Regions from separate parts of the Arthrobacter sp. T2-23 genome, predicted to be linked through region 1. Evidence: predicted binding sites of a transcription regulator. Region 1 holds the regulator's gene; each other region holds the start of a gene.

The links. Region 1 encodes LexA, which represses DNA repair genes until DNA is damaged. Its sites were predicted from a motif close to TCGAACANNTGTTCGA; they were not measured.
Region 2: uvrA (excinuclease ABC subunit UvrA) is a predicted target of LexA. The motif match lies at 9,625-9,640, and genes of this name have one in related genera.
Region 3: ACZ5Z0_RS02105 (LexA family protein) is a predicted target of LexA. The motif match lies at 9,290-9,305, and genes of this name have one in related genera.

What each region holds. Positions count from the first base shown of each region.
Region 1 covers NZ_AP027917.1:789,798-800,253, forward strand. The annotation lists gene ACZ5Z0_RS03630 (SseB family protein) at 1-818, opposite strand, end outside; gene priA (bifunctional 1-(5-phosphoribosyl)-5-((5-phosphoribosylamino)methylideneamino)imidazole-4-carboxamide isomerase/phosphoribosylanthranilate isomerase PriA) at 832-1,578, opposite strand; gene ACZ5Z0_RS03640 (hypothetical protein) at 1,649-1,807, opposite strand; gene hisH (imidazole glycerol phosphate synthase subunit HisH) at 1,808-2,584, opposite strand; gene hisB (imidazoleglycerol-phosphate dehydratase HisB) at 2,581-3,207, opposite strand; gene ACZ5Z0_RS03655 (histidinol-phosphate transaminase) at 3,277-4,395, opposite strand; gene ACZ5Z0_RS03660 (LysM peptidoglycan-binding domain-containing protein) at 4,464-4,922, opposite strand; gene lexA (transcriptional repressor LexA) at 5,306-6,055, shown strand; gene ACZ5Z0_RS03670 (ATP-dependent DNA helicase) at 6,137-8,245, opposite strand; gene hflX (GTPase HflX) at 8,238-9,815, opposite strand; gene ACZ5Z0_RS03680 (class I SAM-dependent methyltransferase) at 10,327-10,456, shown strand, end outside.
Region 2 covers NZ_AP027917.1:390,148-400,603, forward strand. The annotation lists gene whiA (DNA-binding protein WhiA) at 1-979, opposite strand, end outside; gene ACZ5Z0_RS01845 (gluconeogenesis factor YvcK family protein) at 990-2,009, opposite strand; gene rapZ (RNase adapter RapZ) at 2,009-2,932, opposite strand; gene uvrC (excinuclease ABC subunit UvrC) at 3,047-5,056, opposite strand; gene ACZ5Z0_RS01860 (lysophospholipid acyltransferase family protein) at 5,155-5,823, opposite strand; gene ACZ5Z0_RS01865 (HAD hydrolase-like protein) at 5,810-6,547, opposite strand; gene uvrA (excinuclease ABC subunit UvrA) at 6,638-9,493, opposite strand; gene ACZ5Z0_RS01875 (GntR family transcriptional regulator) at 9,680-10,072, opposite strand; gene ACZ5Z0_RS01880 (ABC transporter ATP-binding protein) at 10,069-10,456, opposite strand, start outside.
Region 3 covers NZ_AP027917.1:451,952-462,407, reverse strand. The annotation lists gene ACZ5Z0_RS02155 (cation-translocating P-type ATPase) at 1-155, shown strand, start outside; gene ligD (non-homologous end-joining DNA ligase) at 205-1,239, shown strand; gene ACZ5Z0_RS02145 (response regulator transcription factor) at 1,236-1,946, shown strand; gene ACZ5Z0_RS02140 (sensor histidine kinase) at 1,894-3,393, opposite strand; gene ACZ5Z0_RS02135 (CDP-alcohol phosphatidyltransferase family protein) at 3,592-4,341, opposite strand; gene ACZ5Z0_RS02130 (hypothetical protein) at 4,431-4,883, opposite strand; gene ACZ5Z0_RS02125 (cupredoxin domain-containing protein) at 4,880-5,251, opposite strand; gene ACZ5Z0_RS02120 (DedA family protein) at 5,507-6,184, shown strand; gene ACZ5Z0_RS02115 (AfsR/SARP family transcriptional regulator) at 6,612-7,490, shown strand; gene ACZ5Z0_RS02110 (Y-family DNA polymerase) at 7,547-8,839, opposite strand; gene ACZ5Z0_RS02105 (LexA family protein) at 8,845-9,276, opposite strand; gene ACZ5Z0_RS02100 (class I SAM-dependent methyltransferase) at 9,588-10,202, shown strand; gene ACZ5Z0_RS02095 (GNAT family N-acetyltransferase) at 10,389-10,456, opposite strand, start outside.

The DNA.
Region 1 (10,456 bases):
AGCCCGTCTTCAAGGTACAGCACCATCCGCAGCTCCGGACCGGCGCCCCCGCCGGGAAGCTGGCCCCCGCCGGCCTGCGCCGATGCCACTCCCCCGCCGGGGTGGATTTCAACGCGCCGGAGCGCCGGAAGGCCACCCGCTGCGGTTGCGACAGCTTCGGCCACCGCCGGATCGCTGTAGCTGGGCGTCCAGGCGTGCTGCCGGGCCAGGGCCCAGACGGCGGGCCGGCGCACCACAAAGGTGGCAGCCGAGCCGGGGTCGAGGACCAGCAGTTCGGCCCCCTCGGCGACGGCGGAGAGCGCGGCCCGCGCCGCGTAGACCGCCACGGGCCTCGCCTCCGCGTGCCAGGCCGCCAGGGCCCCGGCAGAGGTGAAGACCGGCAGCGCGGTCCGGCCGTCGGGGGCCTGCAAGGTCACGAGGGCCATGTCCGCCTGCTTGTCGCCGTGCAGGTCCTCCCCGTGCTGTTTCTTGCCCTCCTGGCCGGCTACGCCCTCGCCTTCTTCGGCAAGCCGGGCCACGATCGGCACGAAGACGCGCGCGGTAGCCAGCGATGCCACCACGGCTGCCTCGTCCCCGGTGCCGGCGGCGAGGGCGTCCAGCGCGGCCAGGTAGCCGGCGTCGGCGGCGCCGTCGTCGTCCTCGAAGTTGTGGATCTTGGCGTCGTCACCGCTGAGGCTGCGGCCGGCCCAGGGCTGGCCGGCGGAGTCCGTCGCGCCCCCGGCGCCCGCGAGGGCGGCGGCGATGTGGCCGGGCAAGGGGCGCCCGCCGGGCTGGCTGTGCTCGGGCAATGTTCCCTGAGGCGGGGGGTTGTGCTCCATGGCCGGGACTTCCCTAGCGGCGGCCGGCGATGTCGAGGGCTTCGGGCAGCGTGAAGTTGCCGTTGTAGAGGGCCTTGCCGATGATGGCGCCCTCGACCCCGAGCGGCACCAGGGAGCGCAGGACTTTGAGGTCCTCGAGGCTGGAGATGCCGCCGGAGGCCACGACAGGCTTGCCGGTCTTCTCCACCATTTGGCGCAGCAGTTCGACGTTGGGGCCTTGCAGGGTGCCATCCTTGGTGACGTCGGTGACGACGTAGCGGGCGCAGCCGGCTTCCTCGAGGCGGCCGAGCACGTCCCAGAGGTCGCCGCCCTCCTTGGTCCAGCCGCGGCCGGCGAGGGTGGTGCCGCGGACGTCGAGGCCGACGGCGATCTTGTCCCCGAAACGCTCGATCACACGGGAGGTCCAGTCGGGGTTCTCCAGCGCGGCGGTGCCGAGGTTCACCCGGGCCACACCGAGGTCGAGGGCCTTTTCCAGCGACTCGTCGTCGCGCAGGCCGCCGGAGAGTTCGACCTTGATGTCCAGCCGGCCGACGACCTCGCGCAGCAGTTCGGCATTGGAGCCACGGCCGAAGGCTGCATCGAGGTCCACGAGGTGGACCCATTCGGCGCCCTGTTTCTGCCAGTTGAGCGCCGCCTCCAGCGGAGTGCCGTAGCTGGTTTCGCTGCCGGCTTCGCCCTGGACCAGGCGCACGGCCTGGCCGTTGACGACGTCGACGGCGGGGAGCAGCTCTAGTACCGGCAGCGGGGTTTCGGTGGTCATCGTTGGGTCCTCACGTATCGGGGTGGCGGTCGGGGCGGGCTGGGACGTGGTGGTCAGGTGCCCGGCAGGGTCAGTTCCCCGGCAGGGTTAACAGCCAGGCGGCCAGCAGCGACATGCCGGCCAGGATGTAGAACACGATCTGGACCCAGAGCGGGCTTTTCTGCTGCCGGAAGGACAGGGCGCCGCCCACCAGCAGTCCGGCGAGGCCCATCAGGACTATGGACCACATCTAGGCGGTCTGTTCCGGGGTGCCAGGCTGGACTGTACCGGCCTCGGCGGCACCGCTGGTGGCGGCGCCGCTGCGCAGACCGTCCACCCAGTTGCGGAGCAGGCGCGCGCCGGCGTCGCCGGACTTTTCGGGGTGGAACTGGGTGGCGCAGAGCGGACCGTTTTCCACCGCTGCGATGAACGGGGCACCGTGTTCGGACCAGGTGACGAGCGGCGCCTTCATGCGCGGCTGGATCACATCGAAATCCCAGTGCTGTACACCGTAGGAGTGCACGAAGTAGAAGCGCTCGTTCTCGACGCCGGCAAAGAGCCGGGAGCCCTCCGGAACGGTGACGGTGTTCCAGCCCATGTGCGGCACCACGTCGGCCGGCAGCAGCTCGACCTTGCCGGGCCACTCCCCCATGCCCTCGGCAACGGTGCCGTGTTCGACGCCGGCCTCAAACAAGACCTGGAGTCCGACGCAGATCGCCAGCACGGGCCGGCCGCCCGCGACCCGGCGTCCGATCATCCGGACGGCGTCGACCGCCTTGAGCTCGTTCATGACGGTTTCGAAGGCCCCGACGCCGGGGACGACGAGTCCGTCGGCGTTCAGCACGTCTTCCGGCCTGGCGCTGAGGATGACCTCGGCGCCGGCGCGCTCGAGGGCGCGCACGGCCGATCGGACGTTACCCGAACCGTAGTCCAGCACGGTGACCGTGGGCTTACCCTCGGGCGACACGGGCTTCCGGTAGGCGTCAGGGTCGATGATCGCGCCGTCCTGGAGAACTTTGCCGGTCACAGCGCACCCTTGGTGGAGGGAATACCCTCGACCCGGGGATCCGGCTCAACAGCCGCGCGGAGGGCCCGGGCAAAGGCCTTGAACTGCGCCTCGACGATGTGGTGCGGATCCCGGCCGGCGGTGACGTTCATGTGCAGGCAGATTCCGGCATGCAGGGTGATCGCCTCGAAGACATGCCGGGTCAAGGACCCGGTGAAGTGGCCGCCGATGAGGTGGTATTCCTGGCCCGCAGGTTCTCCGGCGTGCACGAGGTAGGGCCGACCGGAGACGTCGACGACGGCGTGTGCGAGCGCCTCGTCGAGCGGCACGGTGGCCTCGCCGAAGCGGCGGATGCCGGCCTTGTTCCCCAGGGCGGTGCGCAGGACCTCCCCGAAGGTGATGGCGACGTCTTCCACGGTGTGGTGGACATCGATGTGGGTGTCACCGGTGGCCTTCACCGTCATATCGATCAGGGAGTGCTTGCTCAGCGCCGTCAGCATGTGGTCGTAGAACGGCACCGAGGTGCTGATGTCCGAGACGCCGGTGCCGTCCAGGTCGATCTCGACCAGCACGGACGACTCGCTGGTGGTCCGTTCGAGGCGTGCGGTCCGGGCCTCGGCAGCGGCAGATCCGGTGTTGCTCATGTGGGGTGTCCTTTGGATGAGGCGGGCGCCCGGCGAACGCCGGCGGTGTGCGTGGGTCCTGGCTTAAGTCTAGGCGGACTGTGCTTCGTGGCCGGTCAGGATGCGTTCGAGCGCGTGCAGAAACGCTGTGGTTTCCGTCTCAGTACCTGCGGTCACACGCAGGTGGCCGGGGATCCCGACGTCGCGGATCAGCACACCGGCGTCCAGCAACCCCTGCCATGTCTCATGCGGGTTCTCGAGGCCGCCAAAGAACACATAGTTGGAGTCGGAGGCCGCCGGTTTCAGCCCCATCCGGGTCAGCTCGGAGACGATCCGGTCCCGCTGGCGCTTGATGTCTTCAACATCGGCCATCAGGGCCACGCGGTGGCGCAGCGCGGCCAGCGCCGTGGCCTGCGTGATGGCGGACAGGTGGTACGGCAGCCGGACCAGACGCAGGGCATCGGTCACCTCCGGCGCAGCCGCCATGTAGCCCAGCCGCGCGCCGGCCAGGGCAAAGGCCTTGCTCATGGTCCGGGACACGATCAGCCGCTCGCGTCCGGGCAGCAACGTCAGGGCGCTGGGCGTTCCGTCATGGGCGAACTCGTGGTACGCCTCGTCGACAATCACGATGGTCTGGCTGGCTTCCCCGGCCTCGTAGACGGCCTCGACGACGTCGAGACCCAGGCCGGTGCCCGTGGGGTTGTTCGGAGAGCAGAGGAAAACAACGTTGGGTTTTAGCTCCCGGACCTGCCGGGCGGCCGATTCGGCACTGAGCCCGTAGTCGTCGGCACGCACCCCCACGATGTACTCGGTGTCCGTGCCGGCGGCCAGCAGCGGGTACATGGAGTACGTGGGAGGGAACCCGAGCGCAGTGCGACCCGGACCGCCGAAGGCCTGGAGGATTTGCTGGAGGACTTCGTTGGAGCCGTTGGCGGCCCAGATGTTGGCGGCGTCGAGGCCGTGGCCGAGGTACTCCGCCAGCCCTTCCCGCAATTCGGTGAACTCGCGATCAGGGTACCGGTTCAGTCCGGCGGCAGCCTCGGTCACTGCCTCTGCGATGGCCGCGCGGACGTCGTCCGGGACGCCATGGGTGTTTTCGTTGACGTTCAGCAAGATCGGAACATCCAGCTGGGGCGCGCCGTAAGGCCGCAACCCCCTCAGATTGGTCCGGAGGGGCAGTCGGTTGAGGCGCTCTAGCTGGTCGGTCACGTGCCTAGTTTAAGTGAGACCACGCCCGGCCCCGAAACTGTGACCCCCAGAGGGCGGCCGGGGCCGTATTACTTGGAGGGCACGTAGAGCTGCTGGCCGGGGATAACGCGGGCGGCATCGAGGTTGTTGAGCTGCACAATGTCGGCGACCACGTCGCGGGGGTCGCGCTGCGGTGCCACGGCGCCGGCGATGGCCCACAGCGACTCCCCCGGCTGGACCGTCACGGTGACCGTAGGGGTGAGCGAGAGCTCCGCGGTCGAGTCGGCGGCTTTGGCCGGCGCGTTCAGGAAACCGGCGAGCGAAAGGACGAGCGCAGCCAGCAGAATCAACGGCAGGCCGAAGAAGACGAAGCGGCCCCGGCGGGTCAGCCGCAGCGGCGCCTGCCTGGGCGCGGCGGCAGGCACAGCCCGCTGCCCGCGGCCCGCTTCCTGCCCGTCGAAGATGCCGTGCGGGCCGAAAGCCTCGAACCGTGACGCCTGCACGGGAACGGAAACCAGTGAACCGGAAATAGCGCTTACTGCTGACATGAACTGAGCCCTCCTGGACTTATCTGTGCCGCCCGGCGTACTCCACGTACTCGCCGCCAATCGGCCGAACCATCTAAAGCAAACCTGGACCGCAAATCTTGATCACTACGTTCGAACACAGAACCGAACCGCATGATCCCGCTCCTGCGACTCACTTCGAACACATATTCGAACTTTGTAGTTTCTGTTTTAGCACTTATGAACGAACATTGTCGAGACTCGCTAGAACAAATGTTTGAAAAAGCGTGTCTGCTGGCCTACTTTTGAACCAGCAGAACCACTTGTGGTGATCAACAGCAGTTGATCAGCGGGGTCTGACATTTTCAGACCAGTTGGTCCCGGCAGCCCACGGCGGCCGGGCGGATCGGAAAGGCGTGGCGAACATGGCAGCACAAGCCGCCGGCGGGAGGGCCGCCCAGCGGAGCCCCCAGACCGGCCGGGCGCCGAAGGGCCTCACCGTCCGGCAAAAGAAGATCCTGGAGACCATCCAGCGGTCCGTGACGGACAACGGCTACCCGCCTTCGATGCGCGAGATCGGCGACACCGTCGGCCTCGCCAGCCTCTCCAGCGTCACCCATCAGCTCTCGCAGCTGGAAAAGCTCGGTTACCTGCGGAGGGATCCCAAAAGGCCCCGCGCCATGGAAGTCCTTTTGCCTCTGACGCTCGACGAGGGCGCTACCAAGGTCTCCGGGGTGGCGAAGTCCACCGGCCTGCGGGCCGTCGGCGGCGTTGCGGTCTCGGAACTCGCCAGCGCCACCGACACCGCAATGGTGCCCTTCGTGGGCCGGATCGCCGCCGGAGGCCCGATCCTGGCCGACCAGGTGGTGGAGGACGTGATGCCGCTGCCGCGCCAACTGGTGGGCCACGGCGAATTGTTCATGCTCCGGGTCGCCGGCGACTCGATGATCGACGCCGCCATCTGCGACGGCGACTGGGTGGTCGTCCGGCGCCAGAACGACGCCGTCAACGGCGACATTGTCGCTGCCCTGCTCGACGACGAGGCAACGGTCAAGACGTTCCGCCAGCGCGACGGCCACACCTGGCTGCTCCCGCAGAACACCCAGTACGAACCGATCCTCGGCGACCATGCCGTCATCATGGGCAAAGTCGTCTCGGTGCTTCGCTCCCTCTAGCGCCGCCGGCAGGCTGCGCCCGGCACAGAGAGGCCCCGTCCGAGTTTTCCGGACGGGGCCTTCGTCGTTGGGTGACCGGGGCTAGGTGGCCGTCTCCTTTGCCGGGGCTTCCTTGGCCAGGCGTGCGAGGGCGGCCAGGGCCACCGCCGGGTCGGTGGTGGGCCAGAACGGCGGCAGCGCGGCGCGCAGGAACCCGCCGTAGCGCTCGGTGGACAGCCGGGAATCCAGGACAGCCACCACGCCCTTGTCCGACGTCGAGCGGATCAGCCGGCCGGCGCCCTGGGCGAGCCGGATGGCCGCGTGGGTTGCAGATACACTCATGAAGCCGTTACCGCCGGCTTGGGCCACGGCCCGGGAGCGGGCGGTCATCAGCGGGTCATCCGGCCGCGGGAACGGGATCCTGTCGATGACCACCAGCCGGCAGGAGTTTCCGGGCACATCGACGCCCTGCCAGAGCGACATGGTGCCAAAGAGGCAAGTGTCAGGCTCGTCGGCGAACTGCTTTACGAGTGCCGTCATGGTCGACTCGCCCTGGCAAAGGATATTGAGGCCCAGCCGTGGCCGCATGGCCTCGGCTGCTTCTTCAGCGGCACGCCGGGAGGAGAAGAGGCACAGCGCGCCGCCGCCGGAGGCCCGGATCAGTTTTTCGAGCTCGTCGAGGGCTTCGGGGGACGTCCCGCGGCCCGGCTTGGGCAGGTGCTTGGCGACGTAGAGGATGCCCTGCTTCGGATATTCGAAGGGGGATCCGACGTCGACGCCGGTCCAGCTCGGTGCGCCGGGACCGACCAGGCCCAGGCCTCCGGCCGCCGGTTCGAAGGCCGAGCCGATGGCGAGGGTTGCCGAGGTCAGCACGACGGTGTGGTCGGCGAACAATCCCTCGCGCAGCCGCCCGGCGACGCTGAGCGGGGCGATGTTGATCAGCGCCGGCGCGGAGTCATCAGGCTGCGAATAGCCCTGTTGCGGGTCGAAGCTGCTGTTGCGGGAGAACCAGACCACCTCGCGGTTCTCCTTGGCCGCCAGGAGCCGTTCGCAGAGTTCCAGGATCACCATCAGGCGGGAGCGGGCGAGCTGCCGCCCGCCGTCGGCGGTGTTGGCGCTGTCCCCCTTGGAGTCCGAAAGCGCGGCGCGGCAGGCGTCACGCAACTGGTCCACGCAATCGAGTTGTTCGCTGTTCAGACCGTTCGGCATCAGCCCGCTGGGCACGCCCTCAATGGCGAGTTCGAGGTTGGACGCGGCATTATTCAGCGCGTCCACGGTGATTCCGGCGTGCTTGCGGGCGCCCGACGCGGCAGCGTGCACCATGGCGACGGACAGCTGTCCGGACACGGCGCCGGTCACCCGGTCCTGCAGTTCGTGGGCCTCGTCCACCACCACGACGTCGTACTCCGGCAACACCGCGAGGCCTTCGAAGGCGCTGACGGCCAGCATCGCGTGGTTGGTGACCACGACGTCGGCGTCGGCGGCGTTCTGCCGGGCCAGTTCGCTGAAGCATTCGGCGGCGAGCGGGCACTTCTGCGCGCCCAGGCACTCCATGGAGGTGACGGAGACCTGCCGCCAGGCGCGGTCGGTCACCCCGGGCATCAGTTCGTCGCGGTCCCCCGTCAGGGTGTCCTCGGCCCAGTCGCGGAGCCGGACCACTTCCTTGCCGAGCTGGGACGACGGTCCGCCCATCGCGGCCGCGAAGTGCGGCACGGAGGTGTCCTCGCCGAGGGAGAACAACTGGCCCTCGGACGGTTCCTCGGACGGGAAGCCGCCTTCGAGCTTGTGGCGGCACACATAGTTGGAGCGGCCCTTGACCAGGGCGACCTTCACCGGCCTGTCCAGGGCCGGGGTGATGGTCTTGAGCAGCCGGGGCAGGTCGCGGCCAACAATCTGGGTCTGCAGAGCCAGGGTGGCGGTGGAAACCAGGGTGGGCTTGTCGCTGACCAGCGAGTGGGCGATCAGCGGAATCAGGTAGGCCAGGGACTTGCCGGTGCCGGTGCCAGCCTGGACCAGCAGGTGGTCGCCGGTCTCTATCGCGCGGGCCACGTGTCGTGCCATTTCGTGCTGGCCGTCGCGGCTCTGGCCGCCCATGCCGGCGACCGCCCGGTCGAGCAGTTCAACCACGAACTGCTCGCCGGACGGGCTGCTGCCGGACGGGCGACTCTCGGACGGCGCGGCCTCCCCTTCGGCCACCGCTGGTTCAGTCATTGCTGACGAAGGAATCCAGTTCGGCGGCGAGCCCCTCGCGCACCATCACCACGGCACGGGTACCGGTCTCCTCGTGGTCGAGGCTGATGATCTCCGCGTCGGTGTCATGCAGCTTGCTGAGCAGGTCCCCACGGTTGTACGGGATCATCAGTTCCAGCTTCACGCTGGGCCGCGGGATGCCCTCGCTGATGGCCTTGAGCAGTTCCGGGATGCCTTCGCCGGTGCGGGCAGAGACCACAACATGGCGGGGCTCGCGCTGCTTGAGCCGCTCAATCACAAACGGGTCGGCGGCGTCGGCCTTGTTCAGGACGATGATTTCGGGCACCTTGCGCGCGTCGACTTCGCTGAACACCGCGCGGACGGCCGCGATCTGACCCTCCGGGTCGGGGTGGGAGACGTCGACGACGTGCAGGATCAGGTCCGAATCCGCGACCTCCTCCAGGGTGGAGCGGAAGGCCTCCACCAGCTGGGTGGGCAACGAGCGGACGAATCCGACGGTGTCGGCGAGGGTGTAGCCCAGCCCGTCCGAGGTTTCGGCCTTCCGGACGGTTGGATCCAGGGTGGCGAACAGCGCGTTCTCCACCAGGACGCCGGCGTCGGTCAGCCGGTTCAGCAGCGAGGACTTTCCGGCGTTGGTGTACCCGGCGATGGCCACCGACGGAACGGCATTGCGACGGCGGTTGGCCCGCTTCGTCTCCCGGGCCGGCTTCATCGCGGCAATTTCCCGCCGCAGCTTGGCCATCCGGGTGCGGATCCGGCGGCGGTCCAGCTCGATCTTGGTTTCACCGGGGCCGCGTGAACCCATGCCCGCTCCGGCGCCGCCCACCTGGCCACCGGCCTGGCGGGACATCGATTCACCCCAGCCGCGCAGGCGCGGAAGCAGGTATTCGAGCTGGGCCAGTTCCACCTGGGCCTTGCCTTCGCGGCTCTTGGCGTGCTGGGCGAAGATGTCCAGGATCAGGGCCGTGCGGTCGATGACCTTGACCTTGACGATGTCTTCGAGGCCACGGCGCTGGGAAGGGGCCAGTTCCGCGTCGACCACGACGGTGTCGGCGCCGGTGGACATCACGATGTCCTTGAGCTCCTGGGCCTTGCCGGAGCCGAGGAACGTGCCCGGGTCCGGCTTGGCGCGGCGCTGGACGAGCCCGTCGAGAACCTCGGAACCGGCGGTTTCGGCCAGGGCCGCGAGCTCGCGCAGGGAGTTTTCGGCGTCGGCGAGGGTGCCTTCGGTCCAGAGCCCTGCCAGCACGACGCGTTCGAGGCGCAGCTGGCGGTATTCGACTTCGGTGACGTCTTCGAGTTCCGTCGACAAGCCGGCGGTGCGGCGGAGCGCGTGGCGCTCCTCGAGGTCCTGCTGGTCGCCGTCGTAGCTGCCGTGTTCCTCGTCCAGCCGCGAGATTGCTTGCGCCTTGCCGAACACCGCCTTCGACTCGCCGGGGTGCCCGGTGCCGGGGCCGGCCTTGGGGGCGGGGGCGTCTTTGGAGAGGATCCGGTCGATGACAGCCTGAATTTCCGCAGGGGTCATGTCCTGGGAGGCTGAATCGGGTCCGGTGTTGGGCTGACTGGTCATGGTCTCCTTTGAAGGGTTTGCCCTTCCAGAATAGTGCTGTTCGGTGTCTTGTGGCGCGGTATTCGCGCTGGGCTGACGGCTGGGGGTCATGCGTGCCTCCTGGCGTGCCTGCGGCGGCGGTGCTGCAGGCTGGGGCGTTCTCCGAGTAGGAGCGCTGGGAAAAGGGAAAGGAACAGGCGTGGTGGCGCCGTGGGGAGGGAGAGACTGTCCGCCCGGCCGGGCTCGGGTGAGCACTGCCAAACTCCAAGGTTCGGGCGCCGTCGGTGGGTCCAGTTGAGGACGATCACGGGGGGCGCACAGAGCGGAAGGTGACTACCTGCGTCGCTGCGGGGACGGGACCTCGGCGAAGATGGGAGGCCCGTGCCGGCTACTTGAAGTTCAAGAACATGTCTTTAACGTTAGCAGACCATTCCCTCGCCCCGGACGGGCCGGGCCGCGGGTGACCGGCGTGTCTCCGGCGGGTCAGGGCCGGTTTCCCATACCGCCGGAGGGCCAACTAATCTGGCCAGTTATGGAGTCTGCACACTATTTCAGCGCCCAGCCGGCCGGGCCGTTCACCCGCAAGCCCTTGACCGTGGAGCTGGCCGGCGCGCAGCGGACATTGCAGACGTCCTCCGGAATTTTCAGCCCGGACGGCATCG
Region 2 (10,456 bases), 400 kb from region 1:
ACTCGTCCAGCATTTCCGGCGTCACGTTGGCCTCGGTCCCCGGGATGCCGAGGTCCTGCGCCCGCTTGTCCGCCATCGCCAGCAGCCGGCGGATCCGGCCGGCAATGGCGTCCTTCGTCATGACCGGGTCGGCGAGGCGGCCGAGCTCGTCGAGGCTGGCCTGTTTGTGGGCCACGCGCAGTTCGCCGGCGTATTTGAGGTGGTCCGGAACGTCGTCGCCGAGGATCTCGAGCGCGCGGTCCACACGGGCGCCGGCTGCGACTGCGGCCTGGGCCGAGCGGCGCAGGTTCGCGTCGTCGAAGTTGGCGAGCCGGTTCGCGGTGGCACGGACTTCCTTGCGCATCCGCCGTTCCTCCCAGACCATGAGCGCATCGTGCGCACCCATCCTGGTCAGCAGCGCGGCAATCGTGTCGCCGTCGCGGATCACCACGCGGTCCACTCCCCTGACTTCGCGGGCCTTGGCCTGGATGCCGAGGCGGCGCGCCGCGCCGACGAGCGCGAGGGCGGACTCCGGACCGGGGCAGGTGACCTCCATCGCGGAGGACCGGCCGGGCTCGGTGAGCGAGCCGTGGGCCAGGAACGCGCCGCGCCAGACCGCCTCGGCGTCGGCGGCGGAGCCGTTCACCACAACGGAAGGCAGGCCGCGGACGGGCCGGCCCCGGGCATCCAGCAGGCCGGTCTGGCGGGCGAGGGCCTCGCCGTCGCGGACCACCCGCACCACGTAGCGGCTGCCGCGGCGCAGCCCGCCGCCGGAGACCACGATGATCTCGCTCTGGTGTCCGTAGACTTCCGCGATGGCGGCGCGGAGCCGGCGGGCGGTCGACGCGAGGTCCACTTCGGCCTCGATCACGATCCGGCCGGAGATGATGTGCAATCCCCCGGCGAAACGGAGCATGGCGGACACCTCGGCCTTGCGGACCGAGGACTTCTTGATATCCAGCCGGGAAAGCTCTTCCTTGACTGATGCTGTCAGTGCCATGGCACCTTTCCTACCTGTTCCCGAAAATGTCGTGGTACGCCGTTGCCAGGCGCAGCGGGTCGTGGATCGGCCGGCGGCTCGACGCCCCTACTTTACCCAAGACCACCTCTGCTCCCAGCATCCCGGCGGCCCGTTCGAAGTCCGGCAGGTCAGGCACCGAGGCCGGGTCGGCCAGGACGACGTCGATCGTGAACTCGGGGGCGTACTCCCGCAGCACGCGCAGGTGGTCGGCGGCGGACATACCGAGGGTCTCCTTGGTGTCCGTGGCGAGGTTCATCGTGAGGCAGCGCCGGGCTTCGGTGCTGCACAGCGCGTCGCGCATCTCCGGGAGCAGCAGGTGCGGCAGGACGGAGGTGTACCAGGAGCCGGGGCCGAGGACCACCCAGTCCGCGAGCTCAATCGCGGTCAGCGCCTCGACGCAGGCGGGGGCGGACTCGGGCAGCAGGCGGACGGCCTCGAGCCGGCCGGCGATGGCGCACCGGGCCTGCCCGCTGACCGTCTCCAGCGCCGATGTGCCGTCGGGCCGGGAGACCCGGGCCTGGCCCTCGATGGTGAGCGGGGTGGTGGACATCGGAAGGACTTGCCCCCGGGCGCCGAGGAGCGCTCCGGCCCACTGCAGGCCGGCCACGGTGTCCCCCAGCAGCTCCCACAGTGTGACGATCAGCAGGTTGCCCATGGCGTGCTCGTCGAGGGAGCCGCCGCGGCCCTTGCCGGGGACAAAACGGTGCTGCATGACGTCACGCCAGGTCCGGCCCCAGTCGGTGTCGTCGCAGAGCGCGGAGAGCGCCATCCTGAGGTCACCGGGCGGCAGCACGCCGTACTCCTCGCGCAGCCGGCCGGAGGAGCCGCCGTCGTCCGCGACCGTGACGATGGCGGTCAGCTCCGAGGTGAGCAGGCGCAGGGCCGAGAGCGAGGCGGAGAGGCCGTGGCCGCCGCCCAGGGCGACCACGGAGGGGCCTTTGTCCTGCTGGCCGGCGAAGGCCGCGCTGGCGGCCGGCACCAGGGGCAGGGGCCCGGTCAGGAGCGCCATTATTCGCGGCCCAGATCCCGGTGGGTGGTGGTGACGGTGACGCGGGGGTATTGTGCGAGCCGGCGTGAGAGTTCAACGGCAACGGCTACCGAGCGGTGCTTCCCGCCGGTGCAGCCGACGGCGATCGTCGCGTAGTGCTTGTTCTCGCGCCGGTAGCCGTCCAGGACCGGTTCGAGCGCCAGCACGTAGCGTTCAACGAAGTTGCTGACGCCTTCCGCTTCGAGCACGTAGTCACTGACGTCCTTGTCCAGCCCGGTGTGCGGGCGCAGCTGCGGCACCCAGTGCGGGTTCGGGATGAATCGGGCGTCGGCGACGAAGTTGGCGTCCACGGGCAGACCGTACTTGAAGCCGAAACTCATGACGTTTAGGCGCAGTGCCACCGGGCCGGTTTCGCTGAACAGCTCGGTGATGGCGGTCGCGAGGCCGTGGACATTGAGCGCGGAGGTGTCCAGGACGATGTCCGAGGATTCGCGCAGTTCGTGCAGCAGCTCACGCTCCGCGGCAATGCCGTCGAGGATCCGGCCGCCGCCCTGCAGCGGGTGCGGGCGCCGGCCCTGTTCGAAGCGGCGGACCAGCACGTCGTCGCTGGCGTCCAGGAACAGGACCCGGAAGGTGGCACCGCTGGCCTCGAGATTGCGCAGCGCGGTGCGGATGTCCGCGAAAAGATCCTTGCTGCGGACGTCCATAACGACGGCGAGCTTGGAGATGGAGCGCGGGGCGTGGGAGACGAGTTCCGCGAGCGTTCCGAGCATCTGTGGCGGCAGGTTTTCCACGACGTACCAGCCGTGGTCTTCGAGGGCATCCGAGGCGGTGCTCCGGCCTGCCCCCGACATCCCGGTCACCACGAGCAGCTCCGCCTCTACGGGCTTGACGGGGGTCAACCCGTCCGCTTCCACGCCGGATCCTGCCGTTGACTCTGCCATCAGTCGTGCCCCATCTCTGCTGTTTGCTCTGCCGCGAGGCCGGGGCGCGGGGCAGTTGCCTGCCGGCCGCGTCCTACCTCAGCTCCTTACCCTAGCCAAGATTGCCGGAGCTAGCTAAGTTTCGAGGATTTCACCGGTCGTCATGTTGATGGCCGGCGCAACCGGCCCGTCCGCGCCCGAGTCGTCGCTAAAATGCCGCACGATGGCGCCGGCCAGTGCGGGGCCGATGCCCTTCGCGGCTGTCAGCTCTTCGATGCTGGCGGCCCGAATGCCCTTGACCGAGCCGAACTGGTTTAGCAGCGCCTTGCGCTTGGACTCGCCCAGGCCGGGGACGCCGTCGAGCGCGGAGGCGGTCATGGCTTTGCCGCGCTTTTGCCGGTGGAAGGTGATGGCGAAGCGGTGCGCTTCGTCGCGGATCCGCTGCAGTAGGTAAAGGCCGGCCGAAGCGCGCGGCAGGATGACCGGGAAGTCGCTGTCCGGCAGCCAGACCTCCTCAAGCCGTTTGGCCAGTCCGACGACGTAGACGTCGTCGATACCGAGTTCGGCCAGGGCGCGGGCGGCGGCGTTGACCTGGGGCTTGCCGCCGTCGACGACGACGAGGTTGGGCGGGTAGGCAAACTTCGTCCGTGGCGCCGGCGTCGTGGTGTCCTCAAGCGGGGCGTCGGCCACGGCGGCGGCCTGGGCGGCAGCCAGGGGCGAGGAACCGGAGTCCGTCTTCTCGGCCTGTTCCTGCAGGTAGTTCCGGAAACGCCGCGTCAGGACGTCGTGCATGGCGGCGGTGTCGTCGTTGGCGGCCTCCCCCGTGACCGAGAACTTCCGGTAGTCCGATTTCTTGGGCAGGCCGTCCTCGACCACCACCATGGAACCCACGACGTTGGTGCCCTGCACATGCGAGATGTCGAAGCATTCGATCCGCAACAGAGCGACGGGCAGGTCAAGGGCTTCCTGGAGTTCCTGAAGCGCCTGGGAACGCATGGTCAGGTCGCCGGCGCGGCGGGACTTGTGCAGCTTGAGCGCGTGTTCGGCGTTGTCACGCACGGTGGAGAGCAGCGCGGCCTTGTCGCCGCGCTGCGGCACGCGGACGTCCACCCGGGCGCCGCGCAGCCCGCTGAGCCACTGGGCGAGCTCGGCGGCATTGCTGGGCTCGGCGGGGACCAGCACCTCGCGGGGCAGCCGGCCCTGGCTTCCGGCTTCCTCGCCGTAGACCTGCTGCAGCAGGTGTTCCACGAGGTCTGGGGTGGTGGAATCCTCGACTTTTTCCACCACCCAGCCGCGCTGGCCGCGGATCCGCCCGCCCCGCACGTGGAAGACCTGGACCGCCGCCTCGAGTTCGTCCTCGTACAGCGCGAACACGTCCGCGTCGGTGTCTTCGGCGAGGACCACGGCGTTGCGTTCAAAGACCTTCTTCAGCGCGACGATGTCGTCCCGGACCCGGGCGGCGCGTTCGTAGTCGAGCTCGGCCACGGCGGCGGCCATGTCCTTCTCCAGCCGGGAGACGAAGCGCTTGGCTTCGCCGCCCATAAAGGCGCAGAAATCCTCGGCGAGGGCCCGGTGGTCTTCGGCCGAGATGCGGCCCACGCAGGGGGCGGCGCATTTGTCGATGTAGCCGAGCAGGCAGGGCCGACCGCTGGCCTCGGCGCGCTTCAGGACCCCGGGGCTGCAGCTGCGGACCGGGAAGACCCGCAGCAGGGTGTCCATGGTGTCGCGGATGGCTCCCGCCGTGTACGGGCCGAAATACCGTGTCCCCTTGCGCCGTTCGCCGCGCAGGACCTGTACCCGGGGGTACTTCTCCCCCATCGTGACGGCCAGGTAGGGGTAGGATTTGTCGTCCCGGAACATCACGTTGAACCGCGGCTTGAATTCCTTGATCCAGGTGTATTCCAGCTGCAGCGATTCCAGCTCGCTGCCCACCACCGTCCACTCCACGCTGCTGGCGGTATGGACCATCGCGTAGGTCTTGGGCAGCAGGCCGGCGGGGTTGGCGAAGTAGGAGTTCAGCCGCGAGCGGAGGTTCTTGGCCTTGCCCACGTAAATGACCCGGCCGTGCGGGTCGCGAAAGCGGTACACACCCGGGTTGTTCGGGATCTCCCCGGTCTGGGGCCGGTAACTAGCTGGATTTGCCACTGATCTATTCTACTGAACCTTCACGGAGCCGGCCGGTAAGGGCCCGCCGGCGTAGCGGACGCACGGCCCCGAAGGGGCGCGCAGGCGGGGTGCCCCGATTAGTCGACGCTCTTGCTCTGGTTGTAGGTGGTGGCCCGTTGCTGCCCGCTGAGTTCCGCGATGGCGTCCATAATGCGGTCCGTGACCTGGCGCCGCGCCGGGAGGGAATGGTCCGGCCCGGTCTTCTCGAAGTAGAGCGGCTCGCCCACCTTCATGGTGAAGTGCTGGGGCTTGACCTTGTTGCTGTCCGCGGGTTGCAGGTTCTCCGTGCCGATCAGTCCGACCGGGATCACGGGGGCGCCGGTGGTGAGGGCAAGCCAGCCGACGCCGGTGCGGCCGCGGTAGAGGATGCCGTCGCGTGAGCGGGTGCCCTCCGGGTAGATTCCCACGCCCTTGCCGGCGTCGAGGATGTCCAGCAGCGTCTTCAGTGCCTGGACACTGGCGGCCTGTTCACCGCGTTCGACCGGGATGGAGCCCACGGCCTCGAAGAAGGACTTCATCATCCGGCCCTTGGCGCCGCCGGTGGTGAAGTATTCCGCTTTGGCGAAGAACGCCACCGGCCGAGGCATAAGGGCCTGCACGATCACGCTGTCCAGGAAGGAGAGGTGGTTCGGCGCCACGATGAAGGGGCCTTCCTTGGGCACATTCTCGAGGCCGATCACGGTAGGACGGCAGGTCGAGGAGATGAGCCCGCGGGTGGTCCAGCGGATCGCGTCAAACATTGCCAATGGTGTGCACCTCATTCAGGGCTTCGGTCCCCGGGCGTTCGGAGAGTCTGGTGATCGTAGCGTGGAGCGCCAGGGTGGTGTGCACGATCTCGACGGCGCCGGCCGCGTGCAGTTCGCCGTCGGGCGCAAAACCCCAGCCTACGCCGATGCAGTCGAGTCCGTTCGCAGCCGCCCCGGCCACGTCCTGTGCCCGGTCCCCCACCATCACCGCATATTCGCTGTCCGCGCCATACCGGGTGGAGAGGTCCGCCAGCGCCGCGGCCACGATCGAAGCTTTCCCGGACGGCGCACCGGCGGCTGCCGCCTCGTCGGCGGCCGAGCCGCGGATGGTGTGGAACAGGGCGGCGATGCCGTGGTGCTCCAGGACGGTGCGGGCGATGCCTTCGGGCTTCTGGGTGGCGACGGCGACGGGCCGTCCTGCCTCGACCAGGGTTTCCAGCAGCGCCCGGATGCCCGGGTAAAGCCTGCTTTGGGCGATGCCGGTGGCCAGGTAGTGCCCGCGGTAGATGCGGATGGCGTCGTCGAGCTGTTCGGGCGGGACCCCCGCGATATCCCTCAGTGAGTGGCTGAGCTTCGGCCCGATCATGGCGTCCAGCCGGTCCGTGCCCGGCACCGGCAGGCCGAGTTCGGTGAGGGCCGCCGCGATTCCGTCCGTGATCCCCCCGGCCGGGTCGACAAGAGTGCCGTCGAGGTCAAAGATAACGGGCACGGTGGTATGGGTCACCGGAGTAGTTTCTCACGACCGCGCGGATGGCAGAAAATTGCATGCCCTGTCGGGAATAGATCAGGGAAGATTTCCGCCGTCGGCGGCCCGTCAGCCCAGGATGTCGGCGAGGAACGCCGCGGTGTGGCTTTCCTTGGACTTCGCCACCTGCTCCGGTGTGCCGGACGCGACGATCCGGCCGCCGCCGGAACCGCCGTCGGGGCCCAGGTCCACGATCCAGTCGGCGCTCTTGATGACGTCGAGGTTGTGTTCGATCGTGATCACGGTGTTGCCCTTTTCGACCAGTCCCTGCAGCACCATCAGCAGCTTGCGGATGTCCTCGAAGTGCAGGCCGGTGGTCGGCTCGTCGAGGACATAGACGCTGCGACCGTTTGAGCGCTTTTGCAGCTCCGCGGCCAGTTTCACGCGCTGCGCCTCGCCGCCCGAGAGTGTCGTGGCGGGCTGCCCCAGCCGCACGTAGCCGAGGCCGACGTCGACGAGGGTCTTCAGGTGCCGCGCGATCGGCGAGAAGGCGGCGAAGAACTCCGCGCCCTCCTCGATCGGCATGTTGAGGACGTCCGCGATGGTCTTGCCCTTGTAGTGCACCTCGAGCGTTTCGCGGTTGTAGCGTGCGCCGTGGCAGACCTCGCAGGGCACGTAGACGTCCGGCAGGAAGTTCATCTCGATCTTCAGCGTGCCGTCGCCGGAGCAGGCCTCGCAGCGGCCGCCCTTGACGTTGAAGGAGAACCGGCCGGGCTGGTAGCCGCGGACCTTGGCCTCGGTGGTTTCGGCGAAGAGCTTCCTGATGTGGTCGAAGACTCCCGTGTAGGTGGCCGGGTTGGAGCGCGGGGTCCGGCCGATGGGGCTCTGGTCGACGTGCACCACCTTGTCCAGGTGCTCAAGGCCCTGGACGGTCTTGTGCCGCCCGGCGACCTGCTTGGCGCCGTTGAGCTTGTTGGCGAGCACCTTGTAGAGGATCTCGTTGACCAGGGTGGACTTGCCTGAACCGCTGACACCGGTGACGGCCGTAAACAGGCCCAGCGGGAAGGCGGCGTCAACGTTGAGCAGGTTGTTTTCCTTGGCCCCGACGACCTTCAGCTCGCGCTTCTTGTCGTACTTGCGGCGCTTCTTCGGCACCGCGATGGACTTCCGGCCGGAGAGGTAGTCGCCGGTCAAGGACTCGGTGTTCTCCAGCAGGTCCTGGTAGGACCCGGAGTGCACCACCATGCCGCCGTGCTCGCCGGCGCCGGGTCCGATGTCCACCACCCAGTCGGCCTCCTGGATGGTGTCCTCATCGTGTTCGACCACGATCAGGGTGTTGCCGAGGTCCCTGAGCCTGGTGAGGGTTTCGATCAGGCGCCGGTTGTCGCGCTGGTGCAGGCCGATGGAGGGCTCGTCCAGGACGTAGAGCACACCGACGAGGCCGGAGCCGATCTGGGTGGCCAGCCGGATGCGCTGGGCCTCGCCGCCGGACAGGGTGCCGGAGGGCCGTTCCAGGTTCAGGTATTCCAGGCCGACGTCGAGCAGGAAGGTCAGGCGGGCCTGGATCTCCTTGAGGACCTGGTGGGCGATCTGAGCCTCGCGGCCGGTGAGGACCAGGCTGTCGAGGAAGTGCGCGCACTCGCGCATCGGCAGCGCGGCGACCTCCGCGATGGACTTGCCGTTGATCAGGACCGACAGCGACGCCGGGTTCAGCCGGGCGCCGTTGCAGGCCGGGCACGGGACCTGCCGCATGTACTCCTCGTAGCGGTCGCGGGCCGAGTCCGAGTCGGTTTCGGTGTGCTTGCGATGCACGTACTGGACCACGCCTTCAAAGCCGGTGCTGTATTTGCGCTCCCGGCCGAAACGGTTGCGGTACTGCACCACGACCTTGTGGTCCTTGCCGTGCAGCACGGTCTGCCGCGCCTCGGCGGAGAGCTTCTCCCAAGGCGTGGTCATCTTGAAGCCGAGCTCTTTAGCCAGGCCGCCGAGGAGCCGGTTCCAGTATTCGGTGGTGGCGGCGCCCAGCGACCAGGGCGCAATGGCGCCCTCGGAGAGCGAGAGCTCGGGGTTGGGGATGAGGAGTTCCTCGTCCACTTCGAGCCTGGTGCCGATGCCGCTGCAGGCCGAGCAGGCGCCGAAGGGGTTGTTGAAGGAGAACGATCGGGGCTCGATTTCGTCAATCGCGAGAGGGTGCTCGTTGGGGCAGGCGAGGTGCTCCGAGAAGGCCCGGATCCGCTCCGGATCGTCCGCCTCGAGGTCGACGAATTCGGCCAGGACACGGCCTTCGGCCAGGCCCAGCGCGGTTTCCACCGAGTCCGTGAGTCGCTGGCTGATGCCTTCCTTCACGACCAGGCGGTCCACGACGACCTCGATGGTGTGCTTGAACTGCTTGCCGAGCTTGGGCGGTTCGCTGAGCTGGATCAGTTTGTCGTCCACCCGGGCCCGGGAGTAGCCCTTGGCGGTGAGCTCCTTGAACAGCTCGACGAATTCGCCCTTGCGGCCGCGGACCACCGGGGCCAGCACCTGGAAGCGGGTGCCCTCGGGCAGTTCCAGCAGTTGGTCGACGATCTGCTGGGGCGTCTGCTTGGTGACGGGCTCGCCGCAGACCGGGCAGTGCGGGCGCCCCACGCGGGCCCAGAGCAGGCGCATGTAGTCGTAGATCTCGGTGATCGTGCCCACGGTGGAGCGGGGGTTCTTGCTGGTGGACTTCTGGTCGATCGACACGGCCGGCGACAGGCCTTCGATGAAGTCGACGTCGGGCTTGTCCACCTGGCCGAGGAACTGGCGGGCGTAGGCGGAGAGCGACTCGACGTAGCGGCGCTGGCCTTCGGCGAAGATCGTGTCGAAGGCGAGCGAGGATTTGCCGGAGCCGGAAAGCCCCGTGAAGACAATCATCGCGTCGCGGGGCAGGTCGAGGTCGACGTTGCGCAGGTTGTGTTCGCGTGCGCCCTTCACGACCAGCCGGGAAAGGTCGGGGCGGACCAGCTCCGCGCCCGGCGACGCCGGGCCTGATGGCTGGGGGCCGGCGGCTTTTCCGGAGTTTTCCGGAGCGGCGGCGGGCTGGACATCGACGGCAGGTTCTTCAGCTACGGCTTTAGGCACGCCTCCAATGCTAATCGAAAACTTCTTCGAATATCCATTCCGACTGCTGTTGTGCTATTGGCGGTTGAGCTAATGGCGGTCGTATGCGGCCGCCAGGAGTTGGACGGCTTCGGCGAAGCTGGCGCCCTGGGCTTTAGCGGCCGCCGCGAATTCCGCGGCCGCCGCGCTCAGTGAGCCCCAGGCCTCGTCGCGGGCACACACGACGGTGCCGTTCCTGCCACGGGTGGCGACGACGCCGGCGGCTTCGAGTTCCTTGTAGGCGCGCGCCACGGTGTGCGGCGCGACACCGAGATCGGCCGCCAGGCTGCGGACGGCGGGTAGCCGGGTGCCCGGCGCGAGGGTGCCGTCGTCGGCCCGCTCGATGATGTTCAGCCGGAGCTGTTCGAACAGCGGCACCGAGCTGCCGGTGTTGGGTTTCCAGCCGCCGGGAAAGCGTGCCAGGCCGGACTCCGGCGGGGTCACAGTTCGGGCTCCAGGACGCCGTCGAATTCTTCCCGGCCGGCGAACTGGGCACGGTAGAGGCCCGTGTAGAGGCCCTCCCCCGCCATCAGTTCCTGGTGGTTCCCTTGTTCAACAATCCGTCCGTGGTCCATGACGAGAATTAGATCAGCGTCGCGGACGGTGGACAAGCGGTGGGCGATCACGAAGCTGGTCCTGCCCTGCCGCAGCCTGGACATGGCCTGCCGGATCTGGACCTCCGTCCTGCTGTCCACCGAGCTGGTGGCCTCGTCGAGGATCAGGATGCTGCGGCCGGCCAGTTGCGCCCGGGCGATTGAGATGAGCTGTCGCTGGCCGCGGCTGAGCGAGTCGCCGTCGTTGCCCAGCATGGTGGCGTAGCCGGCCGGG
Region 3 (10,456 bases), 340 kb from region 1:
CGGCCCTGCTGTTGGTGGTGCTGCTGAGCGTCCCCGGGCTGCGCGGCGCCTTCAATTTGGGCCCGCTCGCGGCGGGCGACTGGCTGCTGGCCATCCTGGCGGGGGCCGCCGGCGTCTCGTGGTTTGAAATCTACAAGACCCTCCGCCGCTCCTGACGCGGGTGCCTCCCTTTCACTGGGCAGCGCGCGGGGGTAGCTTGTCCTCATGGCGCGGGAAGAAACAACGGTCTCCGTGGAGGGGCCGGATGGCAGCAGGGAACTCAGGATCTCAAGTCCCAGCAGGCTGCTCTGGCCCGAGGCTGGCCTGAGCAAGCTGGACCTGGCCCATTACATGATCGCCGTGGGGGATGCCTTCCTGGCCGCGAACGGCGACCGGCCGATCACCCTGCAGCGGTTCTCCGGCAACGTCGACGGCGAACAGTTCTTCTCGAAGAACCCGCCCAAGGGCGCCCCGGACTTCGTCCGTGCCGTGGACGTGGTCTATCCGAGCGGCCGCTCCCACCCCCAGCTGGTGATCGATGAACTTGCCGCCGCGGTCTGGGCCGTGCAGATGAACACCGTGGTCTTCCACCCCTGGGCATCGAGGGCCGGGAACCCGGACAACCCGGACCAGCTGCGGATCGACCTCGATCCGCAGCCAGGCACCGGGTTCCGGGACGCCGTGCCCGCCGCCCGGGAACTGCGCAAAGTGCTGGCCGAGGCGGGGCTCACGGCCTTCATCAAGACCTCCGGCAACCGCGGGCTGCACGTCTTCGCACCGATTGAACCGACGCATGAGTTCCTCGAAGTGCGGCACGCTGTCATCGCCGCCGCGCGCGAACTCGAACGCCGGATGCCGGATCAGGTCACCACCGCGTGGTGGAAGGAGGAACGCGGCACCCGGGTATTCGTCGACTTCAACCAGGCCAACCGCGACCGCACCATCGCGGGGGCCTACAGCCCGCGGGCGCTGCCCGCCGCCACCGTCTCCTGCCCGCTGGAGTGGGGCGAGCTGGACGACGCGGACCCGTTGCAGTTCACCGTCGCCACCGTGCCGGGGCGGCTGCAAGCCACCGGGGACCCCTGGGCCGGCATGCACGCCAGCCCGGGCTCCATCGGTCCGCTGCTCGGGTGGTGGGAGCGCGACCTAGCCGCGGGCCTTGGCGAACTTCCCTTCCCGCCCGACTTTCCAAAGATGCCGGGCGAACCGACGCGGGTGCAGCCCAGCCGAGCCCGCAGCAAGGATCCGGGGCAGCCGTGAGAGTCCTGATCGTGGAGGACGAAGCGGCGCTGGCGGAGACGGTCCGGCGCGGCCTGAGCAACGAGGGATTCGTGGTCGACGTCACGCACGACGGCGTGAGCGGACTTTCCGCGGCCACCGAGAACAGCTACGCCGTGATCCTGCTGGACCTGATGCTGCCTCTCAAGAACGGCTACGACGTGCTGCGCGAACTGCGGGAACGCAGTGTGTGGACCCCGGTGCTGATGCTCACCGCGAAGGACGGCGAATATGACGAGACCGACGCCTTCGATCTGGGTGCAGACGACTACCTTACAAAGCCGTTCAGCTTTATGGTGCTGGTGGCGCGGGTCCGGGCGCTGGTGCGGCGGGGCGCTCCCGAGCGGCCGGTGGTGTTGACGTTGGGAACCCTCACCCTGGACCCGGTCACCCGGGCCGTGCGCCGCGGGGACTCAGCCATCAGCCTCACAGCACGCGAATACGGCCTCTTGCAGTACCTCATGCGCCGCCACGACCAGGTGGTCTCCAAGGCCGAGATCCTCGACAACGTATGGGATCCGGCCTTCGACGGCGGCGACAACGTGGTGGAGGTCTACATCGGTTATTTGCGGCGCAAGATCGATGTCCCGTTCGGCGTCCAAAGCCTCGCGACGGTCCGTGGCATGGGTTATCTGCTCAGCGCCGACCGGAGCGCAGCGGCCGGGGCTTCTCGGCAGTGCGGGGCATAACGGCGGGCAAGGGGGTGTCCTGCTGGGCGGGGAAGGTCATTTCGAAGCGGCACCCGCCCGAGGGGCTTTCCGTGGCCCGGATGGCGCCATGGTGGGCTGCCATGATTCCCGCGGCGATGGCCAGGCCGAGTCCGCTTCCGCCGCCCTCGCGGGACCGGCTCTGATCAAGCCGGACGAACCGCTGGAAAACGCGGTTCCGGTCAGCGGCGGGGATCGGATCGCCGTCGTTGTCCACGGTCAGTACGGCCCCGTCCGCCTCGGTGCGGAGGGTGACCGTGATCCGGGAGGTGGCGTGCCGGTCCGCGTTGTCCAGCACGTTGCGGAGCACCTGGCCGACCCGCCGGGCGTCCCCGGAGATCCGCGCCGGGCTGAGCCGCGCCGTCACCTTGTGGGTGCTGGTGGACCGTAGCCGGCGGACCTCCTGGTCCACGACGTCGTCCAGGTCCACATCCGCGTTGTCGATCCGCAGGCCCCCGTCATTGGCTTTGGCGAGCGTCAGCAGGTCCTCCACGAGGTAACGCATCCGGGCGGTTTCGCCGGCCAGGATCTCCTTCATCTGGTTCCAAGTCGCGCCGCTCGGATCGGCCGAGGCGATCTCGACGCCGGCACTCAGGGTGGCGAGCGGGCTGCGCAATTCGTGGCTGGCGTCTGAGACGAAGCGCCGCTGCTCCCGGTCCGCCGCCTGCAGCCGGTCCAGCATCATGTTCATGGTCACGGCCAGTGCCTGGATTTCGTCGTGCGTGGGCGGCACGTCCACCCGCCCGTCGAGGTGCTGGCCGTTGATCCGCGCCACCTGGCCGCGGATCCGCTCGACCTGGCGCAGCGAACGCCCCACGAGCAGCCAGACCGAGACCCCCACGACCGCGAGCAGCAACGGAGTGGCACCAAAGATGAACCACGCCACCGTGGCCAGCGTGTCCGCCTGGAGCTGGATGGTCGAGGCGACGATCACCGTGTACGCAGTCGGCCCTACCTGGGCGCCGGTGGCCACGACGAGGAAATCGTCCCCGCCGTCGACGCCGGGCAGGCTGCTTACCTCTTCGGTCAGGGTCCGGCCCGGCGCGGGACGCAGGGCCGTCAGCGGGACCCTTTCCGCGGCCTGGTCGGAGGCTGCGGCGACGGCCCCTGCGGGGTCCAGGATCTGCACGACCTGCCCGGCGTGCGCGGTGGCGAAGAGGTACTCGCCGGCGTCGGCGATGTTCTGGTCCTCGACCTGTGCGATGACGTCGTGGGCCTTGCGCCGTGCCGCGGATTCCGTGGAGGCGCTCAGCGAGGTCTGCAGCAGCCCCAGGAGCACCACGCTGCCGAGCAGGAGCGCGAGGGCGACGACGGCGACGGCGACCGCCGTCGAACGCTTCCGCAGCCCCCAGGTGGCGGTGCCCCGGGGTGGGCGGGTCCGGCCGCGCCCAGCGTCCGCGGTCCCGTCAACAGGCGCGTCGTCTTCCATGGTCCAAGAATGGTGCAACTCGGGGTCCGGGACAACCATTCAGCCGGCCGGATCGTCCTCAGGGTCCTCTCAGGTGCAATGGGCGACAGTGGAGGCAGGCCCCGTTGTACTCCGACGCCAAAGATTCCGGCCGCGCACTCTCCTCAACCAGTGCGCGGCCGGACACATGTCCGGCGGCCATGTGACGGCACCTTCCGTTCAACTGCCGAGAGTGCCTGCGGTTCCGGCGGCCACGGGCTCCGCTGGAACCCTCCGTTCCAGCACGACGACGTCGCGGCCGAACGAGAACAGGAGCAGGGCAAGGGCGGCGAACAGGACCCCTGCCGACGGAACCGCCGGAATCCCGGGCGTCAGCGCCAGCAACAAGGCGCACGGCTGGAAAGCGCCGATTGCCTTGCGGGCCCGGGAGGGCGGAAGCGTCTTCCTCAAAGCCGGGCGGAACCGTCCGGCGGCGCCAAAAGCGTAGTACAGCAGGCCGATCAGGAGCACCCACAGCCCGACGACCGCCGCGGCGGCGAAGGACAGCACGAGCGTCAGCGCCGCGTCCGTTTCGGTGTCCAGCCGCGCGCCGGCGTCGGAGGCGGAGCGGGTGCGCCGTGCCACCGGGCCATCGACGGCGTCCAGCGCCAGCGCCAGGGCACCGAGGAGGACCAGGAGCGTGGCCGGGAATTGCCGGCCAAGGAGGCCTGCGACGGTCAGCACCGCACAGCAAGCCGCCAGTACGACCCGGACCAGGGTGATGCGGTCAGCCGGGGCGCACACCCGGGGTTTGCGTTGCAGGATGGACCCGGCTGTGAGGAGCATGACCGTGGCGCCGGCCCCGACGGCCAGGAACCCGGAGATCGGGGCGGCGGCGTGGACGGAGGCGAGCCATCCACCCGCGACGAAGTAAGCGGCCGCGACGGCCGCCACGTCGGCCGTCGCGCGGCGGGGGGTTCTCTTTGGCATCGGCACCTCGCCCCCATGCTAACAACGAGCCGTTCGTGACGGACACGGGGACGGACCGAGGACAGGCGAGTGACGGACGCCGGCGGTCGTCAGCGCGCCGGCCAGCGGCGGGGTGTTCTCCGCGTCCGTGCCAGGCCGACGCCGGCGAGGACTGCTCCGGCGCCCTCGGCGACGGCGCTTGCTGCCTTCTCGAAGTACCAGACGGGCTCGTACATGGCCGGGAACGGGCCGAAGGCGGGCAGGTCTACGTAGCGGTAGAACATGACGGCGGCGAAGGCGCTGAGCGCCACGAGCAGGGCGAAAGCGTAGGCGGCCCGGCTGCCGCGAAGCAACACGGCGAGGGCGGCCAACGCCGCCGCCGCGGATTCGAGCAGGAACAGGGTGCCCTGGCCGATGCCTTGCGGGGATCCGGCCTGGTAGCCGGGAGCGAGATGGATGTGGACCCCGGCGTCCACGACCAGGGCCGCCGCCGTGAGCGCCCGCAGGCCGAGGTCCCGGGCCCGTCCCCGGTCCAGTGCGCCGCGGCTGATTGGCACGCTCACCGGACCGTCAGCGTTCCGTGCATATTGGGGTGGTACCGGCAGTGATAAGCGTACGTTCCGGGTTTGGACGGTGCGGTGAAGGTGGCCGTGCCGCCGCTGCCTTTGACCTCGACGTCGAACGCCGAGCCGTCATCGGCGCTGACGGTGTGCTCGGCGCTGTCCATGTTCGTCACGGTCAGTGCGGCCCCGGCGGGGACCACCAGCGGCGCCCCGTAGCCGAAGTCGCGAATGGTGATGGCCGTCGCCGCACTGGCCGAGGTGGCGCTTGCGGGAGCGGAGGCAGCTGGTCCGCCGCCCGGGGCGCAACCCGCCGCTCCCAGCAGGACCGCCGACAGCAGCAGCGTGACGCGTGCATTTCCTGTGTTCATGGCGCAAACCCCTTGTCCCGGTGCGACCCGGCTTCGTGGCTCTGGAGTTTCGTGGCTCTGGCAGTGAAGCTGCTTGATCCAATTTTCCTCCCGTTGCGGGCAAATGGCACCTCCCTGTGGCGCCCGACCGTGACCGAAGATCTTCCCGGGGCGTCGGGGCGTCGGGCTGGCCGGGTGTGGCGGGAGAGGGTGTGGCGGGAGAGGGTGTGGCAGGGTAGGGGATGACCCGAGTCCTGCGGCGCCCGAGGAGTCCGAATGATGTCCGTGCCCGTCATGGTGCCGATAGCTGCACAGTCGCAGGATCTGACCGGAATCGTCGGGTTTGCGGCCCGCGCCATCGATGCGCTGGGGGAATGGGGCGTTGGGCTGTTTACCCTGGCAGAAACAGTCTTCCCGCCGATCCCCAGCGAAGTCATCCTGCCGCTGGCCGGATTCCTCACCCGCCAGGGATCTATGAACCTGGTCGTCGTTTTCCTCACCAGCACCCTCGGCGCCTACGTAGGGGCGCTGCTGCTCTATTGGCTCGGCGCCCGCCTGGGGCTGGAGCGCTCCATCCGCTGGTTGTCCCGGCTGCCGTTGGTAGACCGCGAGGATTTCGAGAAGGCCGCGCACTGGTTTGACCGCCACGGCAAGCCCGCCATCTTTTTCGGCCGGCTGATCCCCGGCGTGCGCAGCCTGATCAGCGTTCCTGCCGGTGCCCAGAAAATGAACATGCTCACCTTCAGCCTCTTCACCGTAGGCGGGAGCGGGCTGTGGAACGGGCTCCTGATCGGCCTGGGCGCAGTACTCGGAGCCCAGTACGAGCTGATCGAGCAATACTCCCGGTACCTCAATTACGCCGTTTACGGCGCCATCGCCGCCCTGGTGGCGTGGGTTGTCGCCAGGGCCCTGCGCCGGCGGAAATCAGGCAGCAGCACCTCGGCAGGCAAATAGGGCCGACGTCCACCTTCCATTTCCGGGCCCGCGGGCGCGCTCCGGCTACGTGATTGGCGAGTCTGCGAATGTTGCAGGTGAGGTTCCGCGAATACTTGAAGCGGCCCTGTTTCCCGGATAGGCCTACTTGGCCCGGACCACGATTACTTACATATCTGCTCCCGCGCTTACTCAACGGTACTAGCCCCGGTACCCGTCTTTTATTCCCCCGAAAGTCGGGTAGTTTCCATGCTTGTTGCCCAATGTTCATCGTGTCACGGTGGCTTTATGGGGTCGGCTAGAACAGGGGTTTCAGCCCGCACTGTTCCGTCTCTACTTCGGCCTTTGAATGACGCGATTTAAATCGTTTTACCTGGGGAAATCGGAGAACATCGTGAACAATTTGCCGGGAGCAACACCATCGATATCCGTTCGACTCTTTGGATCATTGGAAATCCGCCGCGACGGCTTGGCGCTCACTGCCGCGGATCTGGGCGGGTGCAAACCCCGGCACATTCTTGAGATTCTCCTGCTGAATCTGGGCACCCCGGTCTCCAAAACCCGACTGATCGAAATCCTCTGGGGTCCAAGTGCCAGCGATGGGGCCGTGGCCACCCTGGAGAGCTACGTCAGCGGCATCCGCCGCGCGATTCAGCCGGGACAGACCAAGACAGGGCCGCTCCGCACCGCCAACAGCGGATATGTGCTGGATCCGCAGCTCGTGGACTTGGACCTTTCCCGCTTCCGCAGCCTGCTCCGCGCCGCAAACCTTGCGGAGCCGGCCGATGCGTATCCGCTCCTGCTCGAGGCGCTGGAACTCTCCGCCGAACCGCTCCTCGGATTCGAACTCGTCGCCGACTGGGCCGAAGAGGCCCGCGCCCGGCACGCGGCCGAACGTGTCGCTGCGATGATCTTCGCTGCCGAGACTGCGTCCCTCCTGGAACGGCACGACGAGGCCATCCGCTGGGCGCAGGTCGCCGTCCGGGCGGAGCCGCTCAATGAGCGGGCGTGGACGGTCCTGGTGACGGCATACGAACTTGCCGGACTGCCGGTCGAGGGCCTGTCCGCCTATGACCGTTGCCGGCGCCTCTTTGACCGCGACCTGGCCTGCTCGCCGGGTCCTGCCCTGCAGGCGGTGCATCTGAGGCTCCTCCGGCAGCGTGCCGAGGCAAACACCGAACTCTCCGAAGTGCTCGCAGCCCTGCTCTTCCTCGGCGAGAGGCTGCAGGGTGCCGGACCGCAGCGCCTTGCGTCCGAAGACCGGCTGCACGAGAACGCCGGGCGGATTCTGGATTCATTCCTTCAGCGGGTCCGCGCGGCCGTCTGACGGGCCACGAACCCCCTGCCGCAGACGGCGCGGTGCGAGTGCCGGGCCGTCAGCCGTCAGCCCGCCCTCACCACGGGAAGCTCGTCCCAGTGCGTCGTGTAGCGCGGCGAGAGCATGTCACGCTTCATCGTCCAGTCCGGGCCGCCGCGGATACCGGCGTGACCCAGGCCGATGGAAGCCCGGCCGAATTTGCGGCTGACCTCTTCGAGCAGCGGTCCGATGCCGCGTTCCTCGTGCGGGTTCTCAAAGACAGCCAGCGGAGCCTGGCGGGCGGTGGGGCGCAGGTCCGTGACCATGATGCCGGCCCGTGCGTACTTCACGCCGTCGTCGATCCGGGGGAGCAGGGCGTAGGACGCCCGGGCCAGCAGCACCGGGTCCGCGGTGGGCATCGGCAGCCGAACACAGACCGAGGGATGCGAGCTGTCCCGGGGGTTGTAGTAGGACGTGGCAGCGAAGGCGGTAAGGACAGACGCCTGCAGCTCGTGCCTGGCGAGCCTGGCGCTGGCCTGCTGCGCATAGACGCCGAGGACCTGGCGCATTCCGGCCGCGGTGTTGATGGGCGTGGCGAATGACCGGCTGAAGATCAGCTGGTCACGTCCGACGCGTTCTTCTTCGAGCGGGATGCAGGGGGTGCCCTGGAGCTCCAGGACTGTGCGCATCAGCACCACGGAGAAGCGGTCCCTGATTCTGATCGGATCCGCCCGGGCGAGGTCCAGCACGGTATGGATCCCCATCCCGTTGAGGCGCTTGGTCAGCCGGGTGGCGACACCCCAGAGTTCGATCACGGACAGGCGGGCCATCAGGTGATCCCGCCTGGCCGCGGGAACGGAGTCCCAGTGGCAGACGCCGTCAAAATCCGGGTTGTGCTTGGCCCACTTGTTGGCCAGCTTCGCAAGAGTCTTGGTGCCGGCGATACCCACGCAGACCGGAACGCCGACGTTCCGGCGGACCGCCGTCTTCATGGCGTGGCCGAGCCGCAGCAGCTCCTCCGGAGTGCCCCGTACGCCAAGGAATGCCTCGTCGATGCTGTACACCTCCAACCAGGCCGAATACCGGCCCAGGAGCTCCATCACCCGGGCGCTGATGTCCCCGTAGAGCTCGTAGTTGCTGGACTTGGCCACGAGCCCCCACTCCTTGGCCCGCGGGGCGATCTTGAACCAGGGTTCCCCGAGGGGGATGCCAAGGGCCTTGGCTTCGGGCGAGCGGGTGACCGCGCAACCGTCGTTGTTCGACAGCACCACCACAGGACGGCCCTCCAGGGAGGGGTCGAAGGCCCGTTCGGCGCTGGCGTAGAAACAGTTCACGTCCACAAGGGCGATGCTGCCGCGCCGGGCCGGGTACTCAGACATGGGGCTCAGACATGGTGGAGGCACCGGGTGGCGACGCCCCAGATGACGAGGTCGGCGAGGGCGGGCACGCGGATGTCGGGGTAGCGCGGGTTGTCCGCCTGCAGGACCACCCCGCGAGCCGTCAGGCGGAGGCGCTTGACGGTGAGTTCGCCGTCGAGGACGGCGACGACGACGCTCCCGTCGCGGGGTTCCAGCGCCCGGTTCACGATAAGTTCGTCGCCGTCGCTGATGCCGGCGCCCTCCATCGAGTCCCCGGACACGCGCACCACGTACGTGCTGGTGATGTCCTTGATGAGGTGTTCATTGAGGTCGATCCTGCCGTCAAAGTAGTCCTGGGCCGGCGACGGATAGCCTGCGGCGACCGGCACCGGCGAGATCAGCACCGACAATAGGGAAGAGCCCGCATCTATCACGCGCGGCCCGATGATTACGCCCACAACACACCCTTATTCGAACATATCTTCGAATTCAAGTGTAGCCCCGCGGGCTGACAATGAACCGACGTTGCCTGTCAGCTGTGCGAAAAGTTCCGCGTTGCCGCGTGGTCCCCAGGCATAGTAGGAGAGCGCCCTGAACTGTGACGTGGGTGATCTGCTCGTCCTGACGCCCCGTGACCCGAGGCGGGAAACGATGGGATCATACCCATCCTCGATGAGGCATAAAAGCTGCTAGGCGTGTCAGCTTCGCCGAGAGCTACGCCGCAGAGAACGAGGCCAGCCTCCTGAACGCCTACTACGAGCGGCCTGCGATGATCGCGCTCGCCGGCGACGTCGACGGCCACCGGGTCCTGGACGCAGGGTGCGGCTCCGGGCCCCTGTCCGCGGCGTTGAGCGCGAAGGGCGCAATCATGACCGGCTTCGACGCCAGCCCCGCGATGCTGGAATTGGCAAGACAGCGGTTGGGCGCCACCGCGGACCTGCACCTGGCCGACCTCAGCAAGCCGCTCCCTTTCGCCGATGACTCCTTCGACGACGTCGTCTCCTCCCTGGTCCTGCACTATATGGAGGACTGGTCGGCACCGCTTGCCGAACTGCGTCGCGTGCTCAAGCCGGGCGGTCGCCTGATCCTGTCGGTCAACCACCCGACAGTCAGCGTGGTCACCCAACCAACCGAGGACTACTTCGCCATCCGGGAGTATTCGGAGGATTACGAGTTCGACGGCGAGCCCGCGGTCCTGACGTTCTGGCACCGGCCGCTCCACGCGATGTTCAACGCTTTCACGTCGGCGGGGTACCGCGTAGCCACCGTGAGCGAACCTGAACCGGCTCCGGACACGCCACACGAACTCCTTCCGCCGCGCATCCTCAGCGGCGAGAAGTCGGCCTTCCTGTCCTTCATCTTCTTCGTCCTCGAAGTGGACTAGCTCGGCTCGTTAACAGCCCCGCCCAGTGACTCCCCTTGGATCCGGCATGCGGATGAAAGGCGCCGCGGTGCGGCTAGACCGTGGCGCCCGCGCAGGACCTTCATGGGCGAGTTCGCTACTGGGCGGCCGGCCCGGGAAAACTTGCGACGGACCTGGGGCAACCCGACGCGGCCGCCGGCTGGCGGCTCACGCGCTGGTCGACGTCGTCCGGGGCGCGCCCGTTGCGGGTGTATCGATCCAGTAGCGGCGCTTGC